DNA from 2 places in the Paenibacillus sp. 2TAB23 genome. Region 2 is predicted to be linked to the other one. Evidence: predicted binding sites of a transcription regulator. Region 2 holds the regulator's gene; the other holds the start of a gene.

Region 1 (9,970 bases), on a different contig from region 2:
GGTTGCTGCAGGTGTGGAGAACGCAGAAGCAGGCTGCTGCTGCATCCCGCCAGCATATAGCACAATTGCGGTTAGAACGCATGCTGCTGTTAGCTTAATGAATTTTTTTCGCAAAATGATCACCTCTTTGCTATTGTATCGGACATGCCTCACGAAGGCTGTTGCAACCTGTCAGGTAAAGGCGGCCGCAAGACCGCCTTTTTTTGGCGTATTGCTGCGGATATCGTCAATTTCATGTCAGTCGATGCCCGCAAGATGGAAGATACCGCAGTTAATAGCGGATGCAGTCACACGCGGCTCATATTGCCACCTAATCTCAGATTGACGCTGGACGAATTGCTCTTCGATAGCTGGTTTGTTTTCCTCCAAGGCATGCTCAACAAGAGGTTCATAGTACCCGCTAATTCGCTCAAGCTCCTCTTTCAAGCGTGCAGAAGCGCTCTCAGCCCAGCTGTAGTCATATGCCCGCAGCTTGCGCTCTAGCGCTTGCTCCACGATGCTGAGCGCTTTATTGTAAGAGATCCCGTTTTTGGTAATGTGAATATTCGCAGGCAGGCGCGGTGTAAGCTTATGAGTTAGCAAACGATCATAAAACTGCTCCACGCATTGCCCAGTCGCTAATGAAACGCCAAAGCAATGGATCTCCTCGCGTTTGCGATCGCACGCAAATTCTACGCGCATATTGACGCCAAGCCATGCCGTATATGGTGTCGAAGAGAAAGGATTGGTGCTTCGCTTGTCAGGCTCTTGGAATAAATAAACGTAGCTTCCTTTTGCCTTGGCGGCATCGAACAGCATATCCAGCTTGCGAGCCCCAAAAAACAAGTCCTCGCGCGGAACGCGGGCAGGTGCGGCAAGATTGCCGTGTACAAATCCGAGCGACCTGCCAAGTGCTGCATTGGCTGCTGCCTCCTGCGCATTCTCTGCTGGAGCTTGCGCGGATTTGATCGCGGCGTCGTTTAATTTGGCTTCCTCGACAGCATCATATTTGTTCTTGTCCGTTACGAATAGAAAGGTCATCGTCTCGGGCTCGGCATTAACGCGGTCTACAAAGCTCCAATAGTAGGGACGATTCGTAAGCTCTCGATCTGCATGCGGCGAGAGCTTAACCGTGAAGTGATTGGGTGATTTTTCCAAAATAGAGCATTCTGTCGCTTCTAGATAGCGGTTGACGAACTTGTGCACCTGCTTCTCGTTCAAGGCTGCACCTCCACGGTTTGTCCAAGCGAGTCCAAATTGACGATCAGGTCGGGGCTGGCAGTCTGTGGCTGACCACCCGTTAATACTTCTTCGCGGATCCGGCTGAGCGACGAGCCCAAATGATTTATTTTTTGCTTCAGATCTGAGTCATTGCCCGATTCAAGCAGCATTTTGGCAAGCCGCTGTTCCAAGGAGCCGTCGCCTTTCTCGAATCGTTCGAGTATATGGTCAAGTTCTCCGATGACGAGCTCGAACAAGTTGATTTTCTCATGCAGCAGGTTCACGATATGCTCCTCGATAGTGCCAACGGTGCATAGATTGTAGATTTTTACGTCTTCCGTTTGGCCAAGTCGATGGACGCGTCCAATCCGTTGTTCTACCCTCATCGGATTCCAAGGCAGATCAAAGTTAATCATATGGTGGCAAAACTGCAGGTTGATGCCTTCGCCGCCGGCTTCCGTTGCAATGAGAATTTGGGCGCGTCCCCGGAACAAATCCATCATCCAGTCCTTTTTACCTCGATTCATCCCTCCGCGGTAAGGCACGGCAATCATGTCCTGTGCGCGGAAGAACTGCAGCAGATACTCCTGCGTAGCCCGATACTCGGTGAAAATAATGACTTTATCATTCATTTCCTTGACGAGCTCCATCGCTTTCTCGGCTTTCGTATTCGCTTTTATATTTTTGATTTTCTCAACAAGCTCCCAAATTCGCGGACGCATCGGAGAATCCTCGGCTGTTTTTTTGAACAGATTGACCAGCGTCAAAAAGACGGCATCGCGGCTGCTGCATACTTCGCGCTGCAGTGTGACCAGGGAGAGCATGCTGGTTAAGTCCCCGCCGCTTTCCTCGTAACGCTCCTTCACAAACCCGGTTACGGAGTCATAAAGCGCCTTCTCATCCTCGGATAAGGTGAGCGGGATGTTTTTGACAAACCGTTTCGTAAAGTGAATGCCCCCGTCGCCGCGGCGGTTGCGAATCATGACGCCGGACAGCGCTTCTTGCAGCTGGTCCTCATTCTTGGGCACGCGTTTGTCTACGACAAAGTTGGCAGCAAAGTCGCTCATTCCGCCAAGCTGTCCTGGCTTTAAGAGGGTAATGAGATTAAACAATTCATCCATATCATTCTGAATCGGCGTGGCCGTAAGCAGCAGGCAATATTTCTTGCGCAAAAGGTTGGCAAATTGATAGTTCGTCGTTTTTTTGTTTTTAAGCTTATGTGCTTCATCAATAATGATGAGATCATAATCGGTGCTAAGCACGAGCTCGCGATGCGGCTCTCTCTTTGCCGTATCTATTGAGGCTACAACTACGTCATAGCCCCAAGTATGCGCCTTTTTCTGGGCAACAGCCGAGATTCCGAATTTTTGATTAAGCTCCCGAACCCACTGCAGCACTAAGGAAGCGGGTACGAGAATTAAGACGCGTTTGGCCAACCCTCGCACGATGTATTCTTTGAGCACGAGACCCGCTTCTATCGTTTTGCCGAGTCCGACCTCGTCTGCAAGAATAGCCCGCCCGCCCATTTCGTGCACAACCTTGCGCGCCGTACTGATTTGATGTGGCATCGGCTCGAATGAAGGAAGCGACCGAAGGCAGAGCAGCTGCTCGAAGCTTTCTATCCGTTTTGCTTGCTCGGCTTCCATAGCAAGCTGGTATAGTGTCCAATCATCCCATGGTCCGCCACGAGTCTGACGATTTTGCAGCTCCTCGAACCATGTGCGGTCGCACTGCAGGTCGACAAGCGGATGCAGCTTGCGCGAGGCTATTGCTTGGCCGGCTTCGGCTGAAGCAGCCTGGGGCGTTGTTTGAAATGTCATCACGTGCAGCTCCTTCCGCAGTATAAGGGATAAGTTGTAATCAGTATTGCCTTTTCATTCAATAATAATAAGATGCCGCATAAAAAAGAGTATGGACAAGCAAATTGGCGAGAGCGTGCATGTAAGCGGAGGAGATAGTTATTTTCCGCCATTCAGATGCAAGAAAATCAATATCTAGTATAGTATAATGATTAAATGACACAATATATTGTGCTAAACGCATAGTATGGATATACATATGGTTATAGCGCGATAACCTGAAGGAGGATTCGTTGAATATGGGGAAAGCAGAAGGAAGGCGCCTTGAGGGACTAAGCGAGAAAATATTTTTGGACCGGTATGCTTGGAAAAACGCGGACACGAGTCTGACGAAGATCGGAGATACCGTTCTCGTATTGACGCAGGATGATCCCAAGTTTCCTGTAAAAGAAGTAGGAGAGGTAGTCGGTCGTGTCGGCAGTCAGGTGCAGGTGAAGCTCAGGAACGGTGAACAAACGGAGTCGAGCATCGAGAAGCTCACCTTGACGGTTGAGAAAACGCCGGAGGAGATGTGGGACCGTCTTGCGGCAGCTATGGCATCCGTTGAAGAGAGCCAAGAGAAACAGGATGAGTGGAGGGAGAAATTCAGATATATCCTAAATGATTGGAAGCTCGTTCCAGGAGGGAGGATTGCAGCAGGCGCCGGGGCAAGCGAAGAACTGACATTGTTTAATTGCTACGTCATTCCCTCACCGAAAGACAGCCGAGGCGGCATTATGGCGAGTTTATCCGACATGACTGAGATCATGGCGCGGGGCGGAGGAGTTGGCATGAACCTTTCTTCGCTTCGTCCTCGCCGTGCAATGGTAGCCGGAGTCAATGGTTCTTCAAGCGGCGCAGTGTCTTGGGGGGGATTGTTCAGCTATACGACGGGATTAATCGAGCAGGGCGGAAGCAGGAGAGGCGCATTAATGCTTATGCTGAATGACTGGCATCCGGATGTGCTGGAGTTCATTACGGTCAAGCAAACGATGGGCCAAGTCACAAATGCGAATCTGTCCGTATGCGTAAGCAACGCATTCATGCAGGCAGTGAAGGAGGACGCGGATTGGGAGCTCGTATTTCCGGATACGAAGGAGAAGGACTATGACGAGCTCTGGTCAGGCGATCTGGAGGAATGGAAGAGGCTGGGAAAAAAAGTCATCCATTATCAAACCGTGCGTGCACGCGATATTTGGCAAACGATTATTGATGCGGCTTGGAAGTCCGCGGAGCCTGGCGTTGTTTTTATGGAATACTACAATCAAATGTCGAACAGCTGGTATTTCAACCCTATTGTCAGCACGAACCCCTGCGGAGAGCAAGGTCTGCCGGGCTGGGGTGTATGCAACCTATCGGCCGTGAATTTATCGCAGTTCTACGACGAGAAAACACAGGATGTCGCTTGGGAGGAGCTTGCTCAGGTGACACGCTGGTCCGTGCGGTTTCTGGATAATGTCATTGATAAGACGCCTTACCATTTCGAAGAAAATGAGCGCAACCAGAAGCTTGAACGCCGAATTGGTCTCGGGACCATGGGACTGGCCGAGCTGATGATTAAGCTGGGAATTCGTTACGGAAGCAAGGATTCTTTGTTGTTTCTCGATAAGCTGTATGCGTTTATGGCCCGTGAGTCTTATTTGGCGTCTACAGAAATAGCAGCGGAGAAGGGCTCGTTCCAAGCATTCGACGCGGACAAATACGTACAGAGCGGCTTTATGAAAAATTTAATTCACGCGTTCCCGGAAATTGGCGAAGCCGTTTCCGAGAAAGGAATGCGGAATGTGACGGTCATTACGCAGGCTCCTACAGGAAGCACAGGGACAATGGTCGGAACCTCGACGGGGATCGAGCCTTATTTTGCATTCGAATATTACCGGCAAAGCCGATTAGGCTACGATAAGCAAGACGTGCCTATTGCAGCAGATTGGAAGGCAGCCAATCCTGGGATGGAGCTCCCCGATTATTATGTCACGGCAATGAGCTTATCCGCGGAGGATCACATTCGCGTTCAGGCGGCTATTCAGCGCTGGGTAGACAGCTCGATCTCGAAAACAGCGAATTGCCCGGCTGACTTTACGGTTGAAGAGACAGGGAAGCTGTATGAGCTTGCATTTGAGCTCGGCTGTAAAGGCGTGACGATCTATCGGGATGGAAGCCGTGATGTACAAGTCTTGTCTACGGAGAAGAGCGGAGCGTCGCGTGAGGATGAACATACAGCTGAAGAGATGGAATCGGCATCTGTTATAGCGTCTGAAGCCGATCATGGCGATCATTTCGATGCCGATCTTGTAGAAGCGGTTGTGCCTGACGTAGCGGCTGAGCAAGTGCTCGATAAACAATACAAGCGGAGACCACAGGTGTTAAGAGGGGCTACCTATAAAGTGAACACACCTTTCGGTATGGCTTATATTACGATTAATGACTTGAACGGCACGCCGGGAGAGATCTTTCTGAATGTGGGCAAAGCTGGCTCCGACGTGTTCGCAATGGCTGAGGCGCTTGGGCGCGTATGCTCATTATTCCTTCGTTATGGCGATCACGGGAACAAGGTGAAGCTGCTTGTTAAGCACTTAAAGGGGATTGGAGGTTCGGGAGCAATCGGTTTCGGAGCCAACCGAGTGGAGTCCATTGCGGACGCCGTGGCCAAAGCGCTGGAGCTGCATGCGGAGAGCGGAGAAGAGACCGCTGCTGCTGCCCACATTCCATTAGAAAAAGCTGTGAGTAAGGCTAATCTTCCTACAGCTGCGTCCTTAAGAGATTTATGCCCATCCTGCGGTTCGGCAGCCTTGATCAACATTGAGGGCTGCAAGCAGTGTACAAATTGCGGTTATAGCAGATGTTAGATCTGTAGTGAATCATGCGTATTATCTATCATAATGATAGAAACGATAATATTGATCAATGATTATTGCTCCATTACAATCAAGTTATCTTAAATATTTGTTTTTAGGAGGCTGGTTGTAATGTCAAATTTGGTTGCGGATATCAAGATTCCAGACAGCAAGCTGGCGCTTGGGGCTGCAGAGCTTCTTCGCGAGCATGGCAATGATTTATTGTGGAACCATTCACATCGGGTATACTTGTTCGGAGCGCTGCAAGGCAGGAACGCCGGAATCGCATTCGATCCAGAGCTGCTTTATATTAGCGCATTGTTTCATGACTTGGGGCTAACGAAGCATTATAGCAGTCCGGACAAACGCTTTGAAGTAGACGGCGCCAACGCAGCAAAGAGCTATCTCCAGCAGCATGGCGTACCTAATGATTCCATTCGGCTCGTCTGGGATGCGATTGCCTTGCATACCACGATTGGCATTGCTCAGTTCAAGGAGCCGGAGGTGGCTCTTATCTATTCGGGAGTCGGCTACGACGTGATGGGAGAAAACTTTGAAAGCATAGCGGAGGAGATCCGTGAGAAAGTAGTAAAAGCGTATCCGCGCGATCAATTCAAGAGCAAAATTTTGCCTGCTTTCCTTGAGGGCTTCAAGCATAAGCCGGAGACGACCTTCGGGAATATTAAAGCCGACGTTTGTACTTTGCTACTTCCTGGATTTAAGCCGGTTAACTTTTGTGATTGCGTTTTGCATTCGCCTTGGAATGAGTAATAATCAAAACAGGAAAAACATCGCTGCTTATGGGTGTTTTTTCTGTTTTTGTTGTTTATAATGGGAAACCAAAAGGGTAGGCGGAGGTTCTATGGAAATTAGACAATTGGAGTATTTCAAGGCACTGTGCAAGGAGCTTCACTTCACTCGTGCTTCTGAGAGGCTCGGTGTTACTCAGCCAACCTTAAGCCATCAAATAAAGGCTTTAGAGGATGAGCTGGGTGTTCAGCTGTTTGACAGGATCGGTAAAAAAACGATGGTTACGGAAGCAGGAGCTATTTTATTGAAGCACTGCGATCATATCTTTCAAAGCATGGCAAGTGCAAAGGGTGAAATGGAAGAGCTGCAAACGCTCAAGCGCGGCTGCCTTTCAATAGGTGCGCTGCCGGGCGAATTAAACTCGCTTGTGTCGGCAGCTACGATACAATTCCATAAGCAATTTCCAGACATCCAGTTGAAGGTATGGGGGACAGATGACGTTATGGAGCGTGTCGTGCACAATGAGCTGGATGTGGCGCTCACTATTCTGCCTGTCATCGATGAGCGGATTGTTTCTGTACCTTTATATGAAGAGGAATTGTTTTTAACGCTTTCCCATGAGCATCCGCTCGCTGCGCTCGAAACTGTTCGATTGGAAGATATCTCGCAAGAGCCGTTTATCCTGTTCCCCAAAACCTACAAATGCAGGGAGCAGACGGACACCGCCTTCAAAGCTGTCGGTATCGTATTGAATCCAATCGTTGAGACGGATGCGATAGAGACCATTTTCAGCCTTATTCAGGCAAAAGCAGGCGTTTCGATTCTGTCGAAAACGTTAATGTCGATTCATAAATCGGATGCCATTAAAACCGTTAAGATTATCAATCCCTCTATCAAACGAACGATTGGACTCATCTATCATAAGGAAAAATATATAGGGTTTGCGGCAAGGAAGTTTATCGAGTTGATAAGGAGCCGAGTTTCCTCATTTTAGATTCAAGCAGCTTCCATTCGGTGAACAAGAGGCCTTCGAATCTATAACTCTATAAAACAATCATTAGCCTTGTTACAAAAGCTAGAGTTGCATCATATGTTGTAAGTAGCTTCTATGAGGAGGTATTACGCATATGGCAACAGACAAGAAAAAAGCAGCAAGCAGCACAAAAGGCAATCGTACAGGCGGCAATCGCACGGGAGGGGAACGCACAGGCGGGAACCGCACTGGTGGCAACCGCACAGGAGGTAACCGCACAGGTGGAAACCGTACTGGTGGTAACCGCACAGGAGGCAACCGCACAGGAGGCAACCGTACAGGAGGTAACCGCACAGGAGGCAACCGTACTGGAGGCAATCGTACTGGGGGTAACCGTACCGGTGGCAACCGTACTGGAGGTAACCGCACAGGTGGAAACCGCTCTGGCGGCAGAGGTCCAGGGGCTCGTCCCATGGAGCAGACGGACGGAGAATAACGAACAATAGTTAAAATGCCAAAAACAGCTCATTTCTCAAAGAGAAATGAACTGTTTTCTTTTTGTATCCCTACTTGCCTTTGCGTGTTAAAGCAGCCAGCGATTCCCATTCCTCGTCTGTCACTGCGGATAGTCCGTTAAACTGACCGGCTCCCTGCAGCCATTCTCCGCCATCAATCGTAATCACTTCGCCGTTCAAATAAGCTGCATAATCAGAAACGAGATAAGCGGCTAAGTTTGCCAGCTCTTCTTTGTTTCCAACGCGACCGAGAGGAATTCGCGCTATCATTTGCTCTTCCAGCGCAGCAGTGGGAGACAGGCGTGACCAAGCGCCTTCAGTTGGAAAGGGCCCAGGTGCAATTGCAACCTGCCGTATGCCGTATTTCGCCCATTCCACCGCCAGCGATCTTGTGAGTGCTAGAACGCCTGCTTTCGCGGCTGCGGAAGGGACGACATAGCCAGAGCCGGTGGAAGCATAAGTGGTCACGATGTTCAGCATGGTGCCGCTTCTTCCTTGTTCAATCCAGCGCTTGCCGACCTCAAGTGTCGTATAGAAGGTTCCATGCAAAACAATGTTCAGAACCGAATCTACCGCTTTCGGAGAAAGGCGTTCCGTTGGGCTAATGAAATTGCCAGCGGCATTGTTGACGAGAACATCGATTGGCCCGAGCTGCTCTTCGACGGCATCAATAAGTGCTTGAATTTGGAGGGGATCGCGGACATCGCAGCTTTTGTAGAATACGGGGCATGCCGAAGATCCCATCTCATCGGCTGCCTGCCGAAGTACAGACTCTTTGCGACTGGCAATGGCAAGCCGCGCGCCAAGAGCGATGAACGCCTCGCCCATTGCCCGCCCTAGGCCGGTCGCGCCGCCTGTAACTAAAATGACTTTTCCCTGTAACAGCTCAGGGGAGAACGGACCCATTCCATCAGCCTCCTTAGCACTTGCATGCTTTTAGTTAAGCATATAGAAGCAGGCTTTCGGTTATGTATGGGTGATCCGAGAAAAGCCTGCTCATCATTCCACGCACTACGCCTTTGAATGCGAAAAAGCGTTACAGCAAAAGCAGGAATGATAATCATTCCCTCGTTTACAATAATTCCAGTTTAAGGTGACAGTGGCTTAACATTTCCTTATTATGCTTGTCTATGAGTGGATCACATTAATGAGGAGTGGAAAAGTTGAATAAAACGATGGACCGCAAAACCTTTCTTTCGTATTTAGGTACGGGTGCAGCTGCGCTCGCAACTGCTTCAGCAGGCTTGGGCGTGTTAAACGGAAAAGCGTCAGCGATGTCTTCTACGGCCGATCATCTGTTTGGGTTTAACACGAATCGTGTGAGTGGCTATTTCGAGCCAATTGCCCCGTCCAAGGAAGACCAGCTGCTGCTGCCTAAAAACTTCAAATACGACGTGGTAGCCGCTTTCGACGATGTGATTAATGAAGCGGGCGAAAAGTTTGGCTCAGGCTGCGACTATAACGCATTTTTTCCGCTGAAAGGCTCAAATGTTAGAGGTCTGCTCGTTAACAATCATGAATACAGCACGATATTTTCAATAGGACCCGTGAAGGACGGCAAGATGACGGCCGATCAATTGCAAAAAAATCTCTATTACCAAGGGATGTCGGTTATCGAGGTTTACCGCGATGAGAAGGGTACATGGAAAATGGATAAAACCTCATCGTATGCACGCAGGATTAATGGCTTCACCAAATTCGAGCTTACAGGTCCGGCAAAAGGCAGCACAGCTGTTGGCGGAGCAACTACGGCAGTAGGCACGTTTGCGAATTGCTCCGGCGGTGTGACGCTTTGGAATACCGTGCTTTCGTGCGAGGAAAACTTCGCAGAGACGGCTGCGGCTTCCAAACTCCCGGAGA
Region 2 (9,970 bases):
TTTGAAAGCATACACGGATGCGACTTCAATTCCGGGGAAGACGTTCAAATATACCCAAAATGACCCTGTAGGCTTGTTGCCCGAAAAGAAAGCTTTGCACATACAAGCGAGCGGTTCCGTTTATTCGGAAGGTCCTTTTGCAACGCTTGAAATGGGGTACACCTATTTGAATAAGATTTTACAGTTTTATGGGGTTCCATCGATTGAGGCAATTTTTGTGGAAGGAACGTCATTATGGGAGCAGGCTCCATCTATAAAAGAAAAAGCAATCGCACATGCGAAGAAAGTTGCCCAACGTTTCTAATGTAAGCTCAAAAAGATCACGCCTACAAGAATCCACCGAAACAGTGGTCGCATCGCGGACAGTACCTCTAGGTTCAATTGGGCCCCACCAAACAATAAAAAAACCACTTCCGAAGAAGTGGTTTAAGTTTAATGTTTGGTGGAGCCTAGGGGGATCGAACCCCTGACCTCTTGCATGCCATGCAAGCGCTCTCCCAGCTGAGCTAAGGCCCCAAATGACGACAAGATTGATATTAGCATATGGTGCTAAGATCTGTCAATCCTTATCTATCATACTGTTGAGCGGATGCTTGGACAACAGATTGTTAAGCTCCTTCATGAACATATCGATGTCCTTGAATTGACGATAAACGGAAGCGAAGCGGACGTAGGCTACCTCATCAACCGGATACAGCTCATTCATAACGATAGCTCCTATGTCGCTGCTGTCGACCTCGGCATGTGCCGTCGTGCGCAGCTCCTTCTCTACCTCGGATACGATAACCTCGAGACGCTCAACTGGTACTGGCCGCTTCTCGCACGCACGGATGAGACCTCGCAAAATTTTGTCGCGGCTGAACTCTTCACGGCTTCCGTCCTTCTTGATCACAATAAGAGGTGTTTCTTCAATCATCTCGAAAGTTGTGAATCGGCGGCTGCACTTCTCACACTCGCGGCGACGGCGGATTGATTTGTTCTCGTTGGCTGGCCTGGAGTCTAATACTTTCGTTCCGGCATAGTCGCAGTATGGGCATTTCATAACGGATATTGCCTCCTTTCCTGTTCGCAGAATGCCTTAAAATCGGCTATTCAGAAATAATTTTAATTTCCATGTAATTCCTGTAATGAAGTTTGGATTTTTGCACATAATACTTTTACCAACCGCAAGGAGGTGAACATACATGAGCGCATCCCGCAGCAGTAACCAATTGGTAGTGCCACAAGCGACAGCTGCCCTTGATCAAATGAAATATGAAGTTGCTCAAGAGCTAGGCATCGCGATTCCGCAAGACGGATACTACGGCAACATGGCTACAAAAGACGCAGGCTCCATCGGGGGATACATTACCCGCCGCCTAGTGCAAATTGCCGAGCAATCCCTTGCTGGTCAATACAAATAATGATTCATTAAAAGTTGTATGAATAACGGAAGCTTTGGCTGGGCCCGTCCATGAAGAGACGGGCCACCAAGGCTTCATTGTATTTTCGAATGGGCAATTGCTCGTTTGGATTAAAAGCTAGGATATAAATCCTTATACTTATTATAATAATAAATAACCCGCTGTACATAGTGCCTCGTCTCACCGAATGGGATTTCCTTAACCTTTTCCATCGATCCATCCCACACGCCTGTATCCAGCCATTTCCGAACGTTGCCCGGCCCAGCATTATAGGCAGCAACGGTAGCGACCATATTCTCATCAAACTGCTGATTCAACGACTTTAAATACCAAGATCCAACCTCGATGCTGACATCCGCGCGGTGCCGGAGCGTATCCTCCGTAACATCTTGAAACCCAGCCTTTTGCACAACCCACTCTGCCGTATCCGGCATAATTTGCATCAAGCCCAAAGCGCCTTTCTTTGAATCCTTGCCTGTCTGGTAATTCGTTTCACTGCGTATAATCGCGGCAACCAAGTGCGGTTCAACCTTGTAATTGGATGCGCTGGCCCGAATATCGTCTTTATATTTCACGGGATACATCACTGTGGCCAGCCAGTCCGATTTCAGAAACATAATCGTCAGCAGCCCCAGTAAAAGCACCAGAAGAACTCTTTTCTTCAGCAGCACTTTCATAGCAAGCACTGACTTTCCCAGAATGCATCCAGCTGGCGTTTCGTTTCCTTGAGCGATCCGCTGTTGTCGATGACAAAGTCAGCCAGCGCGCGTTTCCGTTCGATATCCATCTGCAGCGCTATCCGGCGAACGGCTTCTTCCTCCGTTACTTGATTCCGCGCCATTAATCGAACCTTCTGCAGCTCTGCAGGCACGTAAACGACCATAATGCCGTCATACAGCTCTTCCTGCTTGGTTTCATACAGCAGCGGCACGTCAGCTACGATCAGCCGGTTTGGAAATTGCTCCGCGTAGGTATGTATAGTCGCCTGCATGCTTGCGCGAATGGCTGGGTGCGTAATGGCTTCGAGCTTCGTCAGCATGCTTTTGTCCTGAAAAACGATAGCTCCAAGCTCCTTGCGGTTAAGAGAGCCATCGCTTTCAATCACAGCTTGTCCAAACGTAGAGGCAATTGCCTCCAGTGCCGGCTGGCCCGGAAGCACGACCTCTCTTGCGACTTGATCGGCATCGACCAGCAGCGCACCGCGTTCCACCAGCATGTTGGCGATAGTGCTCTTACCGCTGGCAATACCGCCGGTTAATCCGATTCTCATCCATTTCACCTCTAATTATAACAGCTTCATGATTCCCATCATGATCAATAATATGCCTGGAAGCAAAGATAATGTTTGCATGCCTCTCCAAGCCGAGAAACGAAAGCCGAAACGCATTCCGCCTATTAAGAAGATGGCACTTGCAGCCGCGATCGTCAAAGCCGTCAGCAAGGAAGGCAGGCCGATCAATGCTGCGCCAAGCCCAGCACCGAATGCATCGAGTGACAACGCCACGCCTAGCATGATTGCTTCCGATGCGGAGATCGTTCCTGATTTGTCGACATCGGCAGCTTGCGGCGTTTTTAGAATCTGTATGACTAGGCCCAGCCGCTTCAGCTCAACCATGACAACGAGTGCAGCACTCGCAATCTCGCCCGCATGGGCATGCGGACTGCCTTCAGCCGCCGCTGCACTCTCAAGCCGAGAAGCATCCGTAGTATCGACAGACTCGTCAGCATGCTTCCCTTTTCTAAGCTGCAGCAGCGCCCATCCGCCGATGAGAATAAGCACACAGGCACCGATGAGCCGCGCTGCGAATTCGGACAGAAAGCTGGTTAGCAAGCCGCCGACCTGCATGGATAAATAAATAATCAAACCCGAGCAGCAAGCAATGATAAGTACCGACAGCATAGGGATGCGAATTCTCCGCAAGCCGTACGTAACGCCAACACCAAATCCATCCAAGCTAACAGCAAAAGCAAGCACTAACAGTGAAGCAACATGCGCGAACAATCGTAAAGTCCCTCCCCGCACGGCGAATATCCGGCTCACTCAGAAGCTCCGAGTAGTCATTCGCCTATTGTTCGTAACACATCTATCATATGCGGGGAGTATTTGTCTGTGCATGTCGATCCAAAAAGCTACTTTGCCTTGAGCTGTCCTGCTTCCTCCAATGTCTGGCATTTCCTGCAAATATGCGTGCCTCTTCCGCCAACGACAAATTTATGAATCGGTCTGGAACAGTTCGGGCATGGCTCATCCTTCTTGCCGTAGACGAGCAGTTGATGCTGGAACATCCCCATCTCGCCTTGCCCGTTCACGTAAGACTTAATCGATGAACCGCCCGCTTCTACCGCATGCGCAAGTGTTGACCTTATTGCCTCATACAAACGTTTCCACTCCGCCGGCTTCAATGAACGAGGCGAACGCTCGGGATGAATGCGAGCCTGAAACAACGCTTCATCCACATAAATGTTGCCAAGTCCGACAATATGCTCTTGATTGAGCAGCAGCGGCTTAATTTTCGTAGCCCGCTTCTCCAGCTTGCTTCGCAGCAATTCAACTGTAAAGCCCGGCTCAAGCGGCTCTATGCCCAGCTTGTTCAGCGGCGGCAGCTCCAGCTCCTGCCCTGCTGTGAACAGATGCATCGTGCCGAATTGACGCACATCCTTGTAGCGGAGATCTGTGCCGTCCTCGAAATGAAAGATCACATGCGTATGCAGCTCAATCGGCTCGTCCGAAGGGAACACGCCGTAGCGGCCTTCCATGCGCAAATGCGAGACCAGGACGAGTCCGTCCAATATGATTCGCAGAAATTTGCCGCGACGCTCAACGGTCTGAATCGTATGTCCAACCAAAGCATCTGCGAACTGTTCAGGCTCAGCAGGGCGCTGTATAATACGCGGGAGTTTTACCGTAACGGACTGGATTCGTTTTCCCGCGACAAGTTCAATTAACGTTCTTCTTACGGTTTCTACCTCTGGCAATTCAGGCATTTTCTCCTCACCTCAACAACCATTATACCCGAAACAGCGCGCCAGCGGGTTACTTTGCTTCATACCAATTGTCACCGAAGCTCATATCGGCCTTAAGCGGAACGTCCAGCTTAAGCGCGCCAGCCATAACTTCCGGCACCAGCGTCTTCATCAGCTCCAGCTCTTCCTGCGGCACCTCGAATACGAGCTCATCGTGTACCTGCAGCAGCATGCGGCTCTTCAGCTTGCGCTCGCGCAGCGTCGCATCCATATGCACCATCGCCAGCTTGATAATATCGGCTGCCGTACCCTGTATAGGCGTATTCATGGCCGTGCGCTCCGCAAAGGAACGAAGGTTGAAATTGGAAGCATTAATGTCGTTCAGATAACGCCTGCGCTCCAGCAGCGTCGCCACATAGCCGTCACGCTTAGCTTGCTGCACGATATCATGCATATACTGGCGAACGCCTTTGAAGACTTCCTTGTAATCTGAGATAAACTTTCCGGCCTCATTACGCGTGATGCCAAGATTCTGTGATAAGCCAAAATCGCTGATGCCATATACGATACCGAAGTTAACTGCCTTCGCTGAGCGGCGCATATTGGAGTCTACCTCTTCGGCTGTTACGCCGAACACATCCATCGCCGTCTTCGTATGAATATCCATATCGTGTATGAAAGCTTCCTTCATGTTCTCGTCATCTGCAATGTGCGCAAGCACGCGCAGCTCAATCTGCGAATAGTCGGCTGCGACAATGGACCAGCCAGGCTCGGACGGCACGAATGCCTTGCGGATTTGGCGTCCTTCTTCCAAGCGGATCGGAATATTCTGCAGGTTCGGGAATTGACTGCTTAGACGGCCCGTAGCTGCAATCGTCTGGCGGTAATAGGTATGGATCTTGCCCGTTTCCTTGCGTACCTCCTTCAGCAGCCCTTCTACATAAGTGGACTGCAGCTTGGAGAGCTGGCGGTAATGCAGGATGAGCGGAATAATGTCATGATAAGGAGCGAGCTCCTCAAGCACCTCTGCATCCGTAGAATAACCTGTTTTCGTCTTTTTCTTGGCGGGCAGTCCCAGCTTCTCGAACAGAACCTCGCCAAGCTGCTTTGGTGAACCAATGTTGAATTCCATCCCAGCAAGCATGTACACGTTGCTAATGATTGTCGTAAGCTGCCCCTCCAGGTTGCGGCCAAGCGCCTCCAGCTCCTCGGATTTCACCTTAATTCCCTGAAACTCCATACCGGCGAGAATACGGGACAATGGATGCTCCATGTCAAAATAAAGCTTGCTCATTCCCGTTTTGCTTAGCTCCTCGGTTAATAGCGGCACCAGCTTCCGAACCGCTTCCGCCTTTAGAGACAAGTGCCGGTATAGCGTATCCGCATCCGGTACTTTGAACTTCGCGCCCTTCCCATATACCGCTTCATCCGGCGGCAACAGGGACAGACCTTGCTTCTCGTTGATACCGCTCAGTGTCTGACTTGCTTCGGTTGGATCAAGCAGGTATGCGGCGAGCTGAACATCGAACGCTGAACCTTCGAAGCCAATTCCGCTCCACTTGAGCGCAAGCTCCACCTTATGCAGGTCAAAGCCGTACTTCGGCTTGTCCGCTTGCTCTAGCCAGTCGCGCAGCTTAGCGGCAAAAGGCTGCTTAAGCACGGAGTAAGGCATCGCGAATACGGCATCTTCAGCTGCAATCGCGAGACCGATCAGCTCGGCATGATGCGGGTTTTCGCCAATCGCTTCGATGTACAGGCCGTTTTTATCTGTTTTGGCGAGTATGTCCACGAGTCGGTCAAGCGAGTCTTTATGCTGCTCGGATTCGATCACGTGAATCGACAGATCAGCGGCTGCGGCCTGCGCTTCTTCTTCCATATCGCCTGCTTCCGCGCCAAGCTGCAGCCGTTCAATCAATGACTTGAATTCGAGCTTGCGGAACGCTTCGGCCAGCTTGGGCCCGTCATAACCCGCATAGCTGATCTCGTCTATGCTTTTCTCGAACGGCACCTCGCGGAAGATCGTCGCCAGCTTCTTGCTCATCTCCGCATCGTCCTTATGCGTCTCGATGTTTTCCTTCAACTTGCCCTTCAGCTTGTCCAAGTTGGCAAGGACATTCTCGACCGTGCCGTGCTCATGCAGCAGCTTCAGCGCCGTCTTCTCTCCAACGCCCGGAACGCCAGGGATATTATCGGAGACATCGCCCATCAGACCCTTCAGATCGATAATCTGCATCGGCACCAGTCCGTATTTTTCTTGGATGGCTTCTGGCGTGTACAGATCAACCTCGCTGACACCCTTGCGTGTAACCGCAATCGTCACCTTATCGGAAGCAAGCTGCAGCATATCCTTGTCCCCGGTTACGACGAATGTCTCGACGCCTTTGTCGTCGGCAGCCTTCGTAAGCGTGCCGATAATGTCATCCGCCTCATAACCAGCCAGCTCGTACTGCGAAATATTAAAAGCACCCAGCAGCTCTTTGAGCACGGGGAATTGCTCCGACAGCTCCGGCGGCGTCTTCTGTCTTCCGCCTTTGTATTCCGCGTAGCCTTCGTGGCGGAACGTAACCTTTCCGGCATCGAACGCGACCAGCACATGCGTCGGTTTTTCTTGCTCAAGCAGCTTGAGCAGCATCGTCGTAAATCCGAATACCGCGTTCGTATGGCTGCCGGACGAATTCGTCAGCGGCGGGATCGCAAAAAACGCGCGGTAAATGATACTATTTCCATCAATGAGCATCCATTTTTCCATAAGGAATCACACCTTCTTTATGTAGCTTTCATACGTTCCATTATAGCACAAAACGACTTTCCCCAAGCATCGCTGCCTAAGGAAAGCCTATCTTTCACGATTATTGCTTATTCGTATCGAACGGTGCTGGCCGTCCTAGCAAATAGCCCTGTGCATATTGGACGCCCATTTCGCGAACCTTTGCCAACTCCTCTTCCAACTCGATTCCCTCGGCTATGACCGAAATGTCCATTTTGAGCGCAAGCTGGATCAATGTATACAGGATATGCTCCTTCATCTCATCGAGGTGGATATTCTGGACGATGGAACGGTCAACCTTCAAGTAATCAGGACGCAGCTCCACGATTGACTGCAAAGAGGAATAACCCGCGCCTACGTCATCAATTGCGATTTGATAGCCCTGACTTCGGTAATGCTCCAATGCTTTTTTGACCGTTCCGAAATCAGCAATCGAATTCCGCTCCGTTATTTCAAACACGACATGATGCGGCGAGAGCTTATGCTGCTCCAGCAGACTTAACGTTTGACCCGGCGAGAAGCTGGGATCCTCCATAATTTGCGCCATCACATTGATAAATAGCTTCTGATCGGGCGCCAGCGGAATGCAGCCGTCTATCGCCTTCTCTCTAGCCAGCCGATCCAAGGTGTAGGTTAAGCCTTCCTTCTCCGCGAAGAGGAATAAATCCATCGGACCCGCGAACCACGAGCGGTCCTCGGTTCTGGAAAGCGACTCATATCCGAATATTTTCCCTTGCTGCTGAAGCGATACAATCGGCTGATACACCGGATAAATCATCCGATCGTGAATGATCTGATCGATTGCGCGCCGTTTCATGCTGTGTTCCATTGCGTCCGCTGCTTGGCCGTGCAGGATCGCTTTTTTCATCACCTCATACCAGACCAATCCGTCAGCCGTATTCGAATCATTCGATGCAACGGCTACACCGACATGAAGCCGGGCTTCCATGCTGTCCGAGGCTATTTTGTCCAGCCCGTCGATAAAACGCTGCTCCCACTCCGTCGTATGCTTATGGGCAAGCTCAAGCAGCCAGCCCTCCAGCAGTTTGACCTTGCCTGTGGGCAATCGCATATGTATGAAGAGATCCTCCTTCACCCATTGAAGCCCCTCATACAGTAGTGAACTATTAAAAGCTTCCTCCGCCTCGCGCTCCGCAAATTCATGCCACTGCTCCTGCAACGAGGCAATACTGTCCATCTGATCGTCGGAGGAAAGCTGCCATGACAAATAGATTATGCCAAGATGGCCGGTGCTTTCGTTGTCCGCTCCGTTTAGCCGCCATATGTCTCGTACTTGTCTCAATTTCGGTTCCGTTCCTCTCCATGATGCATTCCTGATATATGATCCATGACGCAGATGCTGCCCTTCAGCGCCTTCGCCTGCTTCTTCAGCATGGCTGCCCGTCTTGGAATCTCCTCCGTTACTAGCGGTACCATGCCATCCCACAGCATGAGTGACAAAGAGAGCGTCACACCCTCCTGTTCAACGGGATTTCCGTGACGGTCCTCTACGCTTGTGACCTCAACTCCACCATAAAATGCTTTTATACCTTGATCGAAACGCTTAATCAGCGCCTCGCACAAGCTTTCGGCTAGTGAGGACTTGGTTACTGCAATGAAATCGTCCCCGCCGATATGACCGATAAAATCATCGCTTCCGCCGAGGAGATCAAGCTCCCTGCGCAATAAATCGCCCAAATAGCGTATTAAGTTATCGCCCATCCCGAAGCCAAAGCAATCGTTATACCATTTGAAATAATCCAGATCCGCATAAATGACTGCGAACGGTTCCTTTTCACCGATTCGCCGGCTCAGCTCCAGCTGAATTTCTTCATTGCCAGGCAGACCCGTAAGCGGATTAGCCGTGCGTGCCGCTTCCGTGCGGAGCGTTGTCATGCACTCTAGAATGGAGCGGATGGATGCCGCTCCTGCCATCTGACCGTCCTTCGTAATGAGCACAACATCGTACAGCTGCGAGAATTCACGCGCCATCGCAAGCTGCGATACATGTTCGACGGACAGCTGTTCATCCACGATAAGCGGCTGGTTATTCATGATTCGCTCCACTGGACGGTTCCAGTAAAGAGGGAGCCCGAATTGACCGGCAAGCATCTGATGCAGCTTTTCCTTCATGAGTATGCCGATCGGCCTTCCTTGATCCACAATAACGGCGCCTTGCGCTTTCGCATTCGTATCGAATAGGTAAGCGACTTCCGACACTCTAGCCCTTGCAGGAAAAACCGGGAACGGGACGGCCAGCGTCCCGATCCGAACCGATCTCCCATGGTATCCCGTCAAATCCTGCTGGATGGCCGTTTCACTAGCCGCAGCTGATAATCCATAACCAGCTTGGCTCAGAACGCCAGCCGCGCTTGCTTCCTTCCTCTCCCTGCCAAGCGATACGTTATAAGCGCTATGCTCCATCGCATCGAGCAGCATCCGGTATACAACCGCTTCCGAGGAGCGGCCTGTTGCAGGGGGGAATGCGGTAGACAAGCCTATGCTTACCTCCACCTCATGCTCTGCTCCATGCTCCTTCTCCTTCTCCGCATTGGACACGACTTTGCGAAGCTTCCCATACAGACGCTCGAGCGCCTTTTCGATCACCTTGATAATCGGTTCGTCCTTCTGCTTGCGATCGATTAGAAAAAAGTAATCCCATTCCAGCCGCTGCCGCCAAAATATAGCTTTCTCTTCGCTTTCCCACATCTGCAAAGCGTTCTCCGCCGCTGCGTTCCCCAGCCGAAACCGAACATAAATGACTCCTATGCCGCCTTCATGCCAGCGCTCTTTAATGCTGCGGAGCATATCTCGATTGAATAACCCAACCCCGACT

The links. Region 2 encodes NrdR, which represses ribonucleotide reductase genes. Its sites were predicted from a motif close to AACACNATATATNGTGTT; they were not measured.
Region 1: a site for NrdR is predicted at 3,218-3,235, ahead of AB4Z29_RS13085 (adenosylcobalamin-dependent ribonucleoside-diphosphate reductase). Genes of this name have one in related genera too.

Annotation. Positions count from the first base shown of each region.
Region 1 is NZ_JBFRGD010000007.1:233,457-243,426, forward strand. Features, by position in the region: gene AB4Z29_RS13070 (hypothetical protein) at 1-114, opposite strand, end outside; gene AB4Z29_RS13075 (YqhG family protein) at 238-1,200, opposite strand; gene AB4Z29_RS13080 (DEAD/DEAH box helicase) at 1,197-3,020, opposite strand; gene AB4Z29_RS13085 (adenosylcobalamin-dependent ribonucleoside-diphosphate reductase) at 3,299-5,884, shown strand; gene AB4Z29_RS13090 (HD domain-containing protein) at 6,005-6,643, shown strand; gene AB4Z29_RS13095 (LysR family transcriptional regulator) at 6,735-7,616, shown strand; gene AB4Z29_RS13100 (hypothetical protein) at 7,847-8,101, shown strand; gene AB4Z29_RS13105 (SDR family oxidoreductase) at 8,162-9,016, opposite strand; gene AB4Z29_RS13110 (PhoX family protein) at 9,286-9,970, shown strand, end outside.
Region 2 is NZ_JBFRGD010000014.1:207,655-217,624, reverse strand. Features, by position in the region: partial or broken gene AB4Z29_RS20380 (NAD(P)H-dependent oxidoreductase) at 1-304, shown strand, start outside; tRNA gene AB4Z29_RS20375 (tRNA-Ala) at 441-516, opposite strand; gene nrdR (transcriptional regulator NrdR) at 560-1,042, opposite strand; gene AB4Z29_RS20365 (alpha/beta-type small acid-soluble spore protein) at 1,185-1,403, shown strand; gene AB4Z29_RS20360 (lytic transglycosylase domain-containing protein) at 1,514-2,080, opposite strand; gene coaE (dephospho-CoA kinase) at 2,077-2,673, opposite strand; gene AB4Z29_RS20350 (MntP/YtaF family protein) at 2,689-3,405, opposite strand; gene mutM (DNA-formamidopyrimidine glycosylase) at 3,534-4,388, opposite strand; gene polA (DNA polymerase I) at 4,438-7,116, opposite strand; gene AB4Z29_RS20335 (EAL domain-containing protein) at 7,217-8,437, opposite strand; gene AB4Z29_RS20330 (GGDEF domain-containing protein) at 8,434-9,970, opposite strand, start outside.